Regions from separate parts of the Ectothiorhodospira sp. 9100 genome, predicted to be linked through region 2. Evidence: predicted binding sites of a transcription regulator. Region 2 holds the regulator's gene; each other region holds the start of a gene.

Region 1 (3,447 bases), on a different contig from region 2:
GAGCGGGCAATCCGGCAAGAAACCGCCGGAGGAGACCAGGGCACGATGAGGAAAGTCGAAAGTTTGACGCCGCGGAACAGTTACTTCTTGAGGCGGTAGACCACGCCCGGGCTGCAGCGCACCATCTCGAAGGCGTCGGAATAATTGGCCATGGACTCAGAGGCCCCCAGGAAGAGGTAGCCGCCCGGATTAAGGATCTGGGAGATGCGCTTGAGAATGGTCCGCTTGGACTCGAGAGAGAAGTAGATCAACACGTTACGACAGAAGACGATATCGAATCGCCCCATGGCATTGTAGTTGTCCAGGAGATTGAATTCCCGGTAACTGACACGGGCCTTGATCTCCGGCTTCACTTCCCAACGGTCGCCCTTCTGGATGAAGAACCGATTGCGCCGATCCAGCGACAGCCCCCGGGCCACGGCCAGGGAGTCGTAGCTGCCTTCCCTGGCTTCGCGCAGCACGGCACCAGAGATATCCGTGCCAAGGATCTGCACATCCCTGAGGCTGCCGGCTCGCGATTGCAGATATTCGCTGGTGGCCATGCTGATGGAATAGGGTTCCTGGCCGGAGGAACAGGCAGCGCACCAGATGCGCACCGTGGAACCGGGGGATTTTTTGGCCAGTTCCGGATAGATCTGATTCTTGAGGATCTCGAAGGGGAAGACATCCCGAAACCAGTAGGTCTCGTTCGTGGTCATGGCTTCGATCACCCGTTCACGCAGACCGGAGCGGCCACCGCGCTTGAGCAGTTTGAGCAACTCGCTGACCGAAGCAACGGAGAATTCCTTCATCAGCCGGGACAGCCGGCTGGTCACCAAGTAGTGCTTGTTATCTCCCAGCACAAGACCGCAGGACCGCTCAAGAAAGATCTTGAAGTCCTCGTAATCCTGGGGTTCGATCGGGCCTGATGACAATGTTTTGGTGCTTCCCGGTTAATGGATTGTGCCTGCCTCCGGTGATGAACCGGAAAACGCAGTATACCCGCAAATGGCCCCGCGGGCGGCAACGAGTTGCCGCCGATGGCAGCCCCCTGCCCTGTGTCCGTTACTGCCCGACCTCTTCGGGCTGCAGGTGGCCCAGCACGGCCTCAGCCAGCTCATCGGGACTGAACTTCGGCAAAAATCGGTCCGCCCCTGCCTGACGCACCATGGCCTCGTTAAAGGTACCACTCAAGGAAGAATGTAACAGGATGTACAGGCCAGACAAATCCGTTGTCTGGCGGATCTCGGAAGAAAGCGTGTATCCATCCATGACGGGCATCTCGATATCCGAGATCACCATGCCGATCTGTTCATCAATAGGGCCTTGCTGAGCCATTTCCTTGAGCTTGGTGAGCGCTTGCTGACCATCATTGGCCACGATGGCCTCAACACCGATCTGGGCGAGCGCGCGGACGATCTGCTTGCGGGCCACCGAGGAGTCATCCGCCACCAGGGCCCGGCGTACCCGCCCGCCCTCGCGGATGGCCCGGGACAGGGCCTCATCCACATCCTTGGAGGGACCGGTCACCATTTCCAGCACCTTTTCCACATCGATGATTTCCACCAGCCGATCCTCCACCTGAGTGACGGCCGTCAAAAAGCTGTCCTTGTGAGTGCCCCGAGGGGGCGGGCGGATCTGATCCCAGTTGAGATTGATGATGCGATCCACCGAGGCCACGAGCAAACCCTGCACCGAGCGGTTGAACTCGGTGAGGATGACGAAGGCCTTTTGCTCGTGTTCCGGTGCTGCCATACCGATGGCCTGGGCCAGGTCCACCACCGAGACGGTTTGCCCACGCAAGGTGGCCACACCGCGCACCACGGAGTGGGCGCTGGGCATGCGATTCAGTGGTGGGCAGGCGATCACCTCGCGCACCTTGAAGACGTTGATGGCAAACATCTGTCGCGTACCCAGAGAAAACAGCAACAGCTCGAGGCGGTTCTGCCCGACCATCTGGGTACGCCGATTCACACCATCCAACAAGTCGCTCATGGGCCCCTCCTGCGGAACACCCGGGGATAAACATGGCCAATCTACCGGGTTATCGGCGGTTCGGGGCAATCCTTGATGCCTGATCTGGCATTGGGATTGCATCCCTTCACACCAACAGCCCCCGGTGCCGGAATCCCGGCAACGAATGCGCGGAGTACGATTATGAACCAAGTCAGACATGCCTGTCTCATGCACCCGCCCCATGGATCCCGCGTCATGCGTAAACGTCGTGGATGGAGCAGATCCGTCCTGGCGTGCCTGACCCTGTGCCTACTGGTACTGCCACCCACAACCCTGGCCTCGGAGGTGGAACCTCATGCCAATATTCTCAACGCCGCCCGGGAATTTCTCACCGAACAGGCCCGGCAACATCACGGCGACGATCTGGAGGTCCGCGTAGTCCCGGGAAGACTGGATCCGAGACTGCGACTGCGGGCCTGCGGCGCCCCCCTGGAGGCCGATCTTCCGCCCGGAGGACGCATGGTGGGCAACACCACCGTGGGGGTCCGCTGCCCAGGCCCCTCGCCCTGGAACCTGTATGTACCCATGCAGGTGAACGTGAGCGGCGAGGTCGTGGTGCTCGACCGTTCCCTGCCTCGCAGGGCTGTACTATCCTCAACTGACATACGTCTGGAACGCAAGGCACTCGATGGCCTGCACAGCGGCTATCTTGTAGACCCGGAACGCGCCAATCACATGGTGCTGCGTCGCGCCCTGCGCGGTGGTACCGTGCTCACGCCCCACATGGTGGAGCCGCAGCGGCTGGTGCATCGCGGCGAGCGGGTCACCCTGTTATCAGAGAACGCTGCGATCAGCGTGCGCATGGCGGGCGAGGCCATGGCTGACGGCGCCTACGGGGACCGGGTACGGGTACGCAATCTGTCATCCCGACGCGTCGTGGAGGGGCGCGTACTCTCCGCCGGCGTGGTGGGTGTTAATATGTGACGCCCGACACATAATGCGGGTTAAAGAATTCCCAGGACGAGCCGATAAAAGGACCATCAGAGGCGGTATTTGTATGTGCGAGGAACGGATATGTCCATCGAAGTCAAGAATCTAAGCCAGCCGCAGGCGCGGGGTGCCAGTGACAGTCGTGGCACCACCGAGAGCGCTCGTGGCGGCAAAGGGGCCGGTCAGACCCCGAGCCCGGCCGACAATACGGCCGACAAGATCACGCTCACCGGGGCAGCGAGACGCCTCAGCGACCTGGAGCAGACCGCGGCTTCCCAGCCCCAGGTGGACGAAAAACGCGTCGCCGAACTGCGTCAGGCCATCCAGGATGGGAGTTATCAGGTGAATGCCCAGGACGTGGCGGAAGGGCTCATGAAATCGGAAAATCTGTTCTGATCACATGAACCCCACCCCCTTCCCCGAACACCTGGACCAGATCCTCAGCCAGTCCGTGCGTGAGGCCACCAGCCTGGAATCCGCCCTGCAGCGTGAGGGCGCAGCCCTGGCATCCCGCGACCTGGA
Region 2 (3,447 bases):
ATGAACACCCCGTGCAGGGTGGTGGTCTCCGCCAGCTTGTTGCTGAAAAAGTAACGCAGGATGTTGATCAATTCATGGCTGGGCAGGGCGGTGCGCAGCAGGGGTACTGACTGACGCTCCGACAGGGTGCGTAACTCGGGGAGGGGTTCCAGGCTGTCGGTCACGATCAGCATGGAGGATGCGCCGCTGCACAATTGCTCCAGGATGTCCCGCTGGGAGTTTTTGCGCAGCGACCACAGGTAACGCATCTCATCATTTCCCAGAACCTGGATCTGGTTGGGATGGATGATGTTCAGGTGACCCACCAGCGACGGGCTGCCCTGGGGCGTGGATCGGTGCGAAATGCTCCGTTCGCTCCCCAGGGTGCCGGCAACCCAGGTGAGGCCCAGGCGCTCCTCCATGACTTCCATGATGTTGCTGACGGTGAGCGAGTCAGTCATGGGCTCATCCGGTGTCTTCGGTGTCCCAGTCACGCACCAGGGTCAGCAGATCCGCTGTGCCGGAGGCGCTGCGCAACCGGGCCAGGGTCTCCGGGTCGGAGAACATCCGCGCCAGCAGCGCGAGGATCTGCAGGTGCTCGTCGGTACAGTCCGCCGGCACCACCAGCGCGAAGAGGATGTCCACCGGTTCGCTGTCGGGGGCGTCGTAGTCCACGCCCTTCTCCAGCTTGAGCAGGGCGGCACAGGCCTCGCTGGCGCCGGCCAGACGACCATGGGGGATGGCCACGCCATGCCCCAATCCTGTGCTGCCCAGGCGCTCCCGTGCCAGCAGGCTGTCAAAGATTTCGCCCTGGGTGAGTTTGGGCAGATGATTGGAGAGCATCTCGCCCAGCATCTCCAGCGCACGTTTCTTACTGCTCACGTCCGTCTGGCAGTGCACCCGCTCGGGGGCGAGAAGATCACCGATGTTCATGAATCATTCACTCGATATGGTTGCGGTGGGAGCCTTCCGCCCGGTGGTGGTCCTTGAGCTTTTCCTTATGCTTCACCACCTGGCGATCCAGTTTGTCCACCAGGGCGTCAATGGCGGCGTACATGTCCGTGTGGGTGGCCTCGGCATGGATGCTGTTACCGCTGAGCAACAGGTTGGCTTCGGCCTTTTGCTGCAGCTTCTCCACGGTCAGGATGACGTGCACGTCGATGACGTTGTCAAAATGCCGCTCCAGGCGCTCGAACTTCTCGTTAACGTAGTTGCGCAGGGCGTCGGTCAGGTCGACGTGATGACCGGTGAGGTTGATCTGCATAAGATGACTCCTTAGGGATGGGTGATGATCAAGACGGCTTCGCGGTTGATGTCAGACGAGCCGCTTGCGTTCGTTGGATGGCGGAATGGCCATGGCCTCACGGTACTTGGCCACGGTGCGTCGTGCCACATGAATGCCACGATCCACCAGGACCTGGGCAATCTTGCTGTCACTCATGGGCTTGCCCTGAGGCTCTTCGGCAACCAGCTTGCGGATCATGGCGCGGATCGCGGTGGCTGAACACTCGCCGCCGTCTGCCGTGCCCACATGGCTGGAAAAGAAATACTTGAATTCGTAGATGCCCCGGGGGGTATGCATGAATTTCTGGGTGGTCACCCGGGAGATGGTGGACTCATGCATCTCCAGTTGTTCGGCGATATCGCGTAGCACCAGGGGTTTCATGGCCTCGTCGCCATATTCCAGAAAGGCGCGCTGGTGCTCGACGATGGCGGTGCCCACCCGCAGCAGGGTCTCGTTGCGGCTTTGCAGGCTCTTGATGAACCAGCGGGCCTCCTGGAGGCTGTTGCGCATGTAGGTGTTGTCCTGACTGGAATCGGCGCGGCGCACAAAGCTGGCATAGAGGGGGTTCACCCGCAACCGCGGCGCAATTTCCGGGTTGAGCTCCACCTGCCAGCGGCCCTCTCGCTTGCGTACGAAGACATCGGGGATGATGTATTCGGGCGAACTGCTGCTGATGAGCCCGCCCGGGCGCGGGTTCAGTGTCTGAATCAGGGCGATCACTTGCTGCAGTTCGCCATCATCCAGCCCCAGGCGCCGCTGCACGCCCTTATAATCGCGGGCACCCAGGGCATCCAGGTGTTCACGGGCCAGGATTCGGGCCTGGGCCAGCCAGGGCGTCTCATCCGGAAACTGTGCCAGTTGCAGGCTCAGGCACTCGGCCAGATCCCGCGCGCCCACGCCCACCGGGTCCAGGTGCTGAACCATGTTCAGTACGGCCTCCACCTCATCCAGTTCCAGATCCATTTCCCGGTCTTCGGCCAGGGTGGCATGGATCTGCTCGATGGGTTCGGCCAGGTAGCCGTCTTCGTTGATGGAGTCAATGATGGTCAAGGCGATGGCCCGGTCACGCTCACTCATGGACGACAGATGCACCTGCCACATGAGATGTTCATGCAGGCTTTCCGAGGGCCCGGTCTGGTTTTCGAACACGTCGCGCCCGTCGTGATCCGACTGCCCGGCGCTTGAAGGGGGCACATCGTAGATGTCGTCCCAGTTGCTGTCCACCGGCAGTTCATCGGGGATCTGCTCCTGACTGCCTTCGGCGTTGCCTTCTGTCTCGGCGGCGGCCTCGGCCGCCTCTGAAGTCTCGCGGGTGTCGGCCGGGTCCTGCTCGCGCGTTTCCTCGGAGGCGGTGTCCTGATCCGCCTCCGTACCTTCCATGGCCTCGAGCATGGGGTTGGTTTCCAGGGTTTCCTGGATCTGTGCCTGCAACTCCAGGGTCGACAGTTGCAGCAGGCGGATGGCCTGCTGCAACTGGGGGGTCATGGTCAGGTTTTGACCCAGCCGGAGCTGGACGGAAGGTTTCAACATAGCACGATGCGCGCCATCGGGCCGGAGCCCGAGTCTGTGATGCCTGATGATGGAGGCGGGGGCAGGCCCCCGACGTTAATATTGCTGTCACGGGAGATTATACGGTGTGCCGGCAAAAATTGGACCCGTGCCCGGAAAACCCTGCCTGCGGTGAGTGCATGGGGTTTCACAGGCGGAAGTTCTCCCCCAGGTAAACGCGGCGCACCTGCGGGTCGGCCAATACATCCTCCGGCGCACCCTGGCTGATGATATGCCCGCCGCTGAGAATATAGGCCCGGTTGCAGATGCCCAGGGTCTCGCGCACGTTATGGTCGGTGATCAGCACGCCGATGTTCCGTGACGTGAGATGGGTGATGATCCGCTGGATCTCGATCACGGAGATGGGGTCGACGCCAGCGAAAGGCTCGTCCAGGAGGATGAAGGCCGGTTCAGTGGCCAGGGCCCGGGCGATCTCCACGCGCCGCCGCTCACCGCCGGAGAGACTGACGCCGGCATTGTCACGGATGTGCTGGATCTGAAACTCCTCAAGCAGGGATTCCATTTTTTCCTGGCGCTGGACCTTGTCGAGGTCGCGGCGCACCTCCAGTACGGCCATGATGTTGTCGGCCACGGAAAGCTTGCGGAACACCGAAGGTTCCTGGGGCAGATAGCCC
Region 3 (3,447 bases), on a different contig from region 2:
AATATTTCCAAGCGAGAACACACCATGCCAAGCGTCATGATCAACAAGACGGAGTCGGGGATGTCCTTCTACGTCCCCAAAAAGGACCTGGAAGAGACCATCGTCTCCATGGAGCACGAAGGGCCGGGGCGCTGGGGTGGCGAGATCACTCTGGCCGATGGCTCCCGTTATTTCCTGGAGCCCATGGACGAGGCCCCGCGGTTGCCCATCACCCTGCGGGCCAAGCGTCTCTGACTCAATCTAGCGAATCAAACCCCGATGAGGTACCCCCATGTCCACCGATATCCTCGACCGTGAATGCGCCCTGCGCATTGCCCTGGCCAAGAAGGTCCTGCCCGGGATTGAACTACCCCGGTTGCTCGAGATCATCATCGAGCGCATTGGTGCACCCATCACGGTGGAAGCGCTGGCCGCGATGACAGTCAAGGATCTCAGGATGGGTCTCAAACGCACCCGCCACCCCGATATCGAACAGGATGAATGCAACAGCCAAAGCCTGGAGATGGCAGTTCGCTATTTGTCTGGAGAACGTGAGGTGGAGCCGGATTTGCCCGCTGTGGATGCCCTTGGTGAAGATGAGATGCCGGGTTCCATCCGTATCGCCCTGGCTTCCAATACCGGTGATCAGTTGGATGGTCACTTTGGGTCCTGCGCCCGTTTTCTGATCTACCAGGTGTCCCACGAGGCGGCACGGCTGGTGGAGATCCGTTTCACCGAGGAGGCCGACAAGGCCGAGGACCGCAATGCGGCTCGGGCCCAGCTATTGGCGGATTGCCAGTTGCTGTATGTGGAGAGCATCGGTGGCCCGGCGGCGGCCAAGGTGATTCGTGTTGGCGTGCATCCCATCAAGTTGCCGAATGGTCCCGTGGCCTCTGAGGTCATCGCGCGTCTGCAAGCGGTACTGGAGGGTACGCCGCCGCCCTGGCTGGCGAAGGTGATGGGGCGGGAGCCGGGGACAGTGGCGCGTTTTGGCGAGGGCTGAAAAGCGCCGAATGGTGCCGGGGTTTCCCCCTCACCCCAACCCCTCTCCCCGAGGGGGGAGGGGCTCTTTGGTTAGGGGGGCCAATCTCCCTTCTCCCCGGAGGGGAGAAGGGCCGGGGATGAGGGGCGCGGTGGGCACTGCGCCATGGTTTCCTTTCCCTTCCTTTCCTTTGTTGTCTGACCTCCCTATTGTCGCCTTTACTACACGGCAATAAATCAGCAAACAACCAATAAACAATAACTTAATAAATGGCCCGCCTCTTGCAATACTCCCTGCAAAGCCGATTCAGCAGCGGAGCAGACAATGAAGGCACAGGACATCAAGGCATTGCTGGACGAGCCGGCATGCGACCATAACACCAAGGAAAAATCCGGCTGTGCCCGCCCCAAGCCCGGGGCCGCAGCCGGGGGGTGCGCCTTCGACGGGGCCCAGATCGCGTTGCTGCCGGTGGCGGATGTGGCTCATATCGTTCATGGCCCCATCGCCTGCGCCGGCAACTCCTGGGACAACCGCGGCACCCGCTCCTCCGGGCCGGACCTGTTTCGCCTGGGCCTGACCACCGACCTGACCGAGCAGGATGTCATCATGGGGCGCTCCGAGAAGCGCCTGCTGCATTCCATCCGCCAGGCCGTGGAGTCCTTCAACCCGCCCGCTATCTTCGTCTACAACACCTGCGTACCCGCTCTGATCGGTGACGATGTGGAGGCGGTCTGCAAAGTGGCCCAGGAGCGTTGGGGCGTGCCGGTGGTGTTTGTGGACGCCGCCGGCTTTTACGGCTCGAAGAACCTGGGCAATCGCATCGCCGGCGAGTCCATGGTCAAGCAGGTGGTGGGTACTCGTGAACCGGACCCACCACCCGAGGCTGCTCAGCGCCCCAGCATCACGGTACACGACATCAACCTGATCGGCGAATACAACATTGCCGGCGAGTTCTGGCATGTGCTGCCACTGCTGGACGAGTTGGGCCTGAGAGTGCTGTGTACCCTGTCCGGGGATGCCCGCTATCACCAGGTGCAGACCATGCACCGGGCCGAGGCCAACATGATGGTGTGCTCCAAGGCCATGATCAACGTGGCCCGAAAGCTCCAGGAGGCCTACGGCACACCCTGGTTCGAAGGCAGTTTCTACGGCATCAACGACATGTCTCATGCCCTGCGTGCATTCGCCCGCCTGCTGGACGATGCGGATCTCACGCAACGTACGGAAGACCTGATCCACCGTGAGGAGGCGCGTATTCGCGCCGAACTGGCCCCGTGGCGGGAGCGGCTGGCGGGCAAGCGTGTGCTGCTCTACACCGGGGGCGTCAAGTCCTGGTCCGTGGTCTCGGCCCTGCAGGACCTGGGCATGGAGGTGGTGGCCACGGGCACCCGCAAATCCACCGAGGAGGACAAGGCCCGCATCCGCGAACTCATGGGGGAGGATGCCCGCATGATCGAGGATGGCAACCCCAAGGCCCTGCTGGGGATCTTCGAGGAATGCCGGGCGGATGTGCTGATTGCCGGGGGGCGCAACATGTACACCGCCCTCAAGGCACGTATCCCATTCCTGGACATCAACCAGGAGCGCGAATCCGCCTATGCCGGTTATCAGGGGATGCTGGAACTGGCCCGTCAACTGGCCCTCACGCTGGAAAGCCCCATTTGGCCCTGGGTGCGCGAGCCCGCGCCCTGGGACAACGCCGGTGTGCCCTTTGAAACCCATTCCCACACGGAGGCCTGCTGACATGGCCCGTATCATTCGTCGCAACAAGGCCTTGTCCGTCAGTCCGGTGAAGGCCAGTCAGCCTCTGGGGGGCGCGCTGGCCATGCTGGGCATGGAGCGGGCCATCCCCATGCTGCATGGTGCCCAGGGTTGCACGGCCTTTGCCAAGGTCTTTCTGGTCAGGCACTTCCGTGAACCCATTCCGCTGCAGACCACCGCCATGGATCAGGTCAGCGCCGTCATGGGCGCCGATGAGAGCCTGATCGAGGGGCTGGCCACGGTCTGTAGCAAGTCCCGGCCTGATCTCATCGGCGTGCTCACCACGGGCCTGTCGGAAACAGAGGGTGCCGATGTGGAGCGCGTGGTACGGGATTTTCGCCTGCAGCACCCGGAATTTGCCGATGTGGCCGTGGTTCCGGTGTCGACGCCCGACTTTGCCGGCTCAGCCGAGACGGGGTTTGCCCTGGCAGTCACGGCCCTGATCGATCATCTGGTGCCCGAGTCACGTCAGGTGGGTGGAGCACCGGAGCAGGTGAATATCCTGGCCGGCTCTGCACTGACGCCGGGCGATGTGGAAGCCCTCAAGGACATGGTGGAGGCCTTCGGTCTGGAACCCTTGATGGTGCCGGATCTGTCCGGCTCCCTGGATGGGCATCTATCGGAGGCCCGGTTATCCCCACTGACCACCGGCGGTACGCCGCTGAGTCATCTGCAGCGCCTGGGGTCTTCTGTGGTCACCCTGGTGATCGGGGCCTCCATGACCA
Region 4 (3,447 bases), on a different contig from region 2:
GCTCATCCACACTGGCCGGCGACTGCTGTGCGGAAGGTGTGCTCAGGGGAACCGCGCTCCATTCGAGAAAGCTGGAGGCCAGCATGAAAAAAATCAGAAGGATGAAGACCACATCGATCAGTGGTGTCAGGCTGATCAGCGCCCGCCGACGCCGTGGTGGGGACTCAATCTGCATCGGAGGCCGCCCGCCCCTTCCAAAGTTTGATGCGGGCCTGTTGAACCGGGGTATCTGCCTTCTCCCCGTGGGCGATGGATTCCGGTTGCCGCACGGTAAAGACCTGGGTCACGGCATCCTGCAGGCGGTGACGGAAACGCTCCAGCCAGCGCTCCAGGCCATTGAGCACGGCTACCACGGGGATGGCAACGCCCAACCCTACAGCAGTGGTCATCAAGGCCACCCATATGCCCCCGGAAAGGACGGAGGGATCCACCCGGTTGCCCGCTGCCTCCAGTTGCTGAAAAGCCACAATCATGCCCAGGACGGTGCCCAGGAGTCCCAGCAGGGGGGCCAAGCTGCCGATCACTTCCAGTACCCGGAAGTGCCCACGCAAGGTCTCCAACCAGCGACTGGCAACACGACTCACTTCTTCCCGAAGCAGGGGCTCAGGCAGGGTCGGGTCGCGTCGGCCCCGGATAGCCACTTCCATCACCCGGGCCGCGGGACTACGAGATCGGGCAAGCACCTCCAACGCCTGATCGCCCTGATGCTGACGCCAATGCGCCAACGCCTCATCAAGGCTGCGCTGATCTCCCAGACGCCACCAGCTGAATTGCCAAAGCTTGACAAGGATCACGGTAAGCGCAACAACAGACATGAGCAGCAGAATGACCACCACCGGGCCGCCCACGTCAGTGACCGTCTGCAGGGCGTGGAGAATGCCACCTGGGGTTGTATCATCTGAATTCATCGGAGTAAGACCTCGCGGAACCCGCCATCGTTTCGACAACGCAAGCCCGGCATGGTAATGGTGTTGCGAATCATTATCAACCGCTAGGGTAAAAAAACCGCCCCAGGAAGTACCGGAGCGGCACAGGTTATCAAACCGTCAAGTCGAAGTCCGAAGCGATCTGTTTGAGCCACTGTTCCAGACGGGCCTCGGTCTGATCGCTCTGATTGTCCTGGTCCAGCACCAAGCCAACGAACTGGTCATCCACCACTGCCTGAGAGGTGTTGAAGGTATACCCCTCCGTGGGCCAGTGCCCCACTACACGACCACCGCGATCCGTGACCACGTCATGGATCTCCATCAAGGCATCCACGAATTCATCCGGGTACCCCACCTGATCCCCCAAACCGAATAGCGCGACCGTCTTTCCGGAGAAATCCACCTCCTCAAGCGTTGGCATGAATTCCTCCCAACTCTCTTCCTCGCAATCAGCCGACAGGCCCGGTAACTGGCCGGAACCCATGGTAGGCGTTCCAAATATCAGATAGTCATAACCGGCAATTTCATCGGCGGAGACCCGGTTTACATTCAGGGGCTTTGCCATGGTTTCATCGTCGAACTTCTTCTTGATCATCTTGGCCACCTTGCGCGTGTTGCCAGAGGTGGTACCGAAAAAAATGCCGATGCGTGCCATACAGTTGCCCTCTTGGTAAAAGACGAATGACGGAGCGAAACAGCGCCTGGACATGCGTCCTGGAAACGTATCACCCCGGAAGACCTCACCGAAGATAAGGGCAATTCCCATGCCAACCCTGGCAATAAGCGGGCCACTCCCGTATGATGCTGTTTCCGCAGTTAATTTATTCCGCCAATGCAGTATCTGACGCTGGCGTGAGAGCGCGCTACAACGGGGCATTTGTCTCAATGTCGGCTTCACGACATGGCGTATTCCAAGGCGCGTGCATGCACTTGGCACAGGGGGTGAAATACGGAAACTTCCGCGTGAAGATTCAGTGAACCTCAGAGGGGCGACTTGCATTCTTCGGTAAAGTCCCCCAAGGTATTAGGGATGCATCAGCGCATAACCTTCAAGGTGCATACGGTGACCGCCACGCAGTGCAGTGTGGTAATCAGCCGCGACCCGGCAGGTCTTTGGCGCGAGCAATAGCGTAGTCGACATTTACATGTATTTTGTCGCCTTATCGGGCGACCACCTGCCACCAAGGCGTCCACGGTTTTTCCGCACCCGGGCTACCTGCCCCGGAGGCCAACGAAACGATCGTGCCCCACGATCCGGCCGCGGCAACCGTCGCAAAGAAGACGCGCCCCGGCACCCATTGGGTGAATGCAGTCATCCGGGTCATCGCGACGCTTCACGGGACATTGCAACAAGTCAGCACAGAATGGATGGTGAGGGCGGACACCATCTCCGGCAAGCATCACGCCGGCCACACACCGCAGACAGGGTCTAACTCATTGGCCCGGTCATGGCGGTGTGGTCGATATCGTGAAGGCGCTCAAGCGCCGCGCGATGCAACGCAAAATCAAACACCTCAATGGCGGGGAACATCATTATGTCCAACACCATGTCAGACCAGGATTTCGGCGAGAAGCCGGTAGAACGTCGCGACACCGACAACTACGTGAACGAATACACCGAATCATTCGTCGACAAATGGGACGACCTGATCGACTGGGATAGCCGCGCGAAGAGTGAAGGCGACTTCTTCATCCAGGAGCTCAAGAAGCGTGGCGCCAAGCGCGTGCTGGATGTGGCCACCGGTACCGGCTTCCACTCCATCCGACTGCTCGAGGCTGGCTTCGATGTGGTCAGCGTGGATGGCGCTCCCGAGATGCTGATCAAGGCCTTCGAGAACGGTCGCAAGCGGGGCCACATCCTGCGTGTCACCCAAGCCGACTGGCGCGAACTCAATCGCGACATCTATGGCCGCTATGATGCCGTTGTCTGTCTTGGCAACTCCTTCACCCATCTGTTCAATGAAAACGATCGCCGCAAGGCCCTGGCCGAATTCCATGCCGCCCTGAACCACGACGGCGTATTGATCCTGGACCAGCGCAACTACGACGCCATCCTGGATCACGGCTATTCCAGCGCCCACACGTTCTACTACTGCGGTGACAATGTGTCCGTGCATCCGGAGCACGTGGATGACGGCCTGGCTCGCTTCCGGTACGCCTTCCCGGACAAGTCCGTGTTCCATCTGAACATGTTCCCGTTGCGCAAACCTTACGTACGCCGCCTGATGCGCGAAGTGGGTTTCCAGAAGATCGAAACCTATGGTGACTTCAAGGAAACCTACCACGACACTGAGCCGGACTTCTTCATCCACGTAGCCGACAAGAAATATACGGGGAACGAATAATGACGAATCAGTATGAAGGTGCCGTCGCCACTGCCCGCGACTACTACAACAGCGAAGACGCCGACAACTTCTACCACCGCGTGTGGGGCGGCGAGGACATCCACATCGGCCTGTACGAGTCCGACGAGGAGGCGATTCCCGATGCCAGCCGTCGTACCGTGGCTCACATGGGCGAC

The links. Region 2 encodes sigma-54, which starts transcription at its own class of promoters, with help from an activator protein. Its sites were predicted from a motif close to TGGCANGNTNCNTGCTT; they were not measured.
Region 1: a site for sigma-54 is predicted at 2,060-2,076, ahead of flgA (flagellar basal body P-ring formation chaperone FlgA). Genes of this name have one in related genera too.
Region 3: a site for sigma-54 is predicted at 1,232-1,248, ahead of nifE (nitrogenase iron-molybdenum cofactor biosynthesis protein NifE). Genes of this name have one in related genera too.
Region 4: a site for sigma-54 is predicted at 1,680-1,696, ahead of LPW29_RS08915 (flavodoxin). Genes of this name have one in related genera too.

Annotation. Positions count from the first base shown of each region.
Region 1 covers NZ_JAJNAN010000019.1:30,104-33,550, forward strand. Annotated here, with positions in the region: gene LPW29_RS07865 (CheR family methyltransferase) at 81-914, opposite strand; gene LPW29_RS07870 (chemotaxis protein) at 1,045-1,974, opposite strand; gene flgA (flagellar basal body P-ring formation chaperone FlgA) at 2,191-2,919, shown strand; gene flgM (flagellar biosynthesis anti-sigma factor FlgM) at 3,010-3,321, shown strand; gene LPW29_RS07885 (flagella synthesis protein FlgN) at 3,326-3,447, shown strand, end outside.
Region 2 covers NZ_JAJNAN010000005.1:73,920-77,366, reverse strand. Annotated here, with positions in the region: gene hprK (HPr(Ser) kinase/phosphatase) at 1-440, opposite strand, end outside; gene LPW29_RS03145 (PTS sugar transporter subunit IIA) at 445-912, opposite strand; gene hpf (ribosome hibernation-promoting factor, HPF/YfiA family) at 920-1,243, opposite strand; gene LPW29_RS03135 (RNA polymerase factor sigma-54) at 1,295-2,794, opposite strand; gene lptB (LPS export ABC transporter ATP-binding protein) at 2,961-3,447, opposite strand, start outside.
Region 3 covers NZ_JAJNAN010000028.1:16,441-19,887, reverse strand. Annotated here, with positions in the region: gene nifT (putative nitrogen fixation protein NifT) at 25-234, shown strand; gene nifX (nitrogen fixation protein NifX) at 272-982, shown strand; gene nifE (nitrogenase iron-molybdenum cofactor biosynthesis protein NifE) at 1,286-2,704, shown strand; gene nifN (nitrogenase iron-molybdenum cofactor biosynthesis protein NifN) at 2,706-3,447, shown strand, end outside.
Region 4 covers NZ_JAJNAN010000023.1:34,077-37,523, forward strand. Annotated here, with positions in the region: gene LPW29_RS08905 (ExbD/TolR family protein) at 1-175, opposite strand, end outside; gene LPW29_RS08910 (MotA/TolQ/ExbB proton channel family protein) at 165-908, opposite strand; gene LPW29_RS08915 (flavodoxin) at 1,039-1,581, opposite strand; gene LPW29_RS08920 (glycine/sarcosine N-methyltransferase) at 2,462-3,271, shown strand; gene LPW29_RS08925 (methyltransferase domain-containing protein) at 3,271-3,447, shown strand, end outside.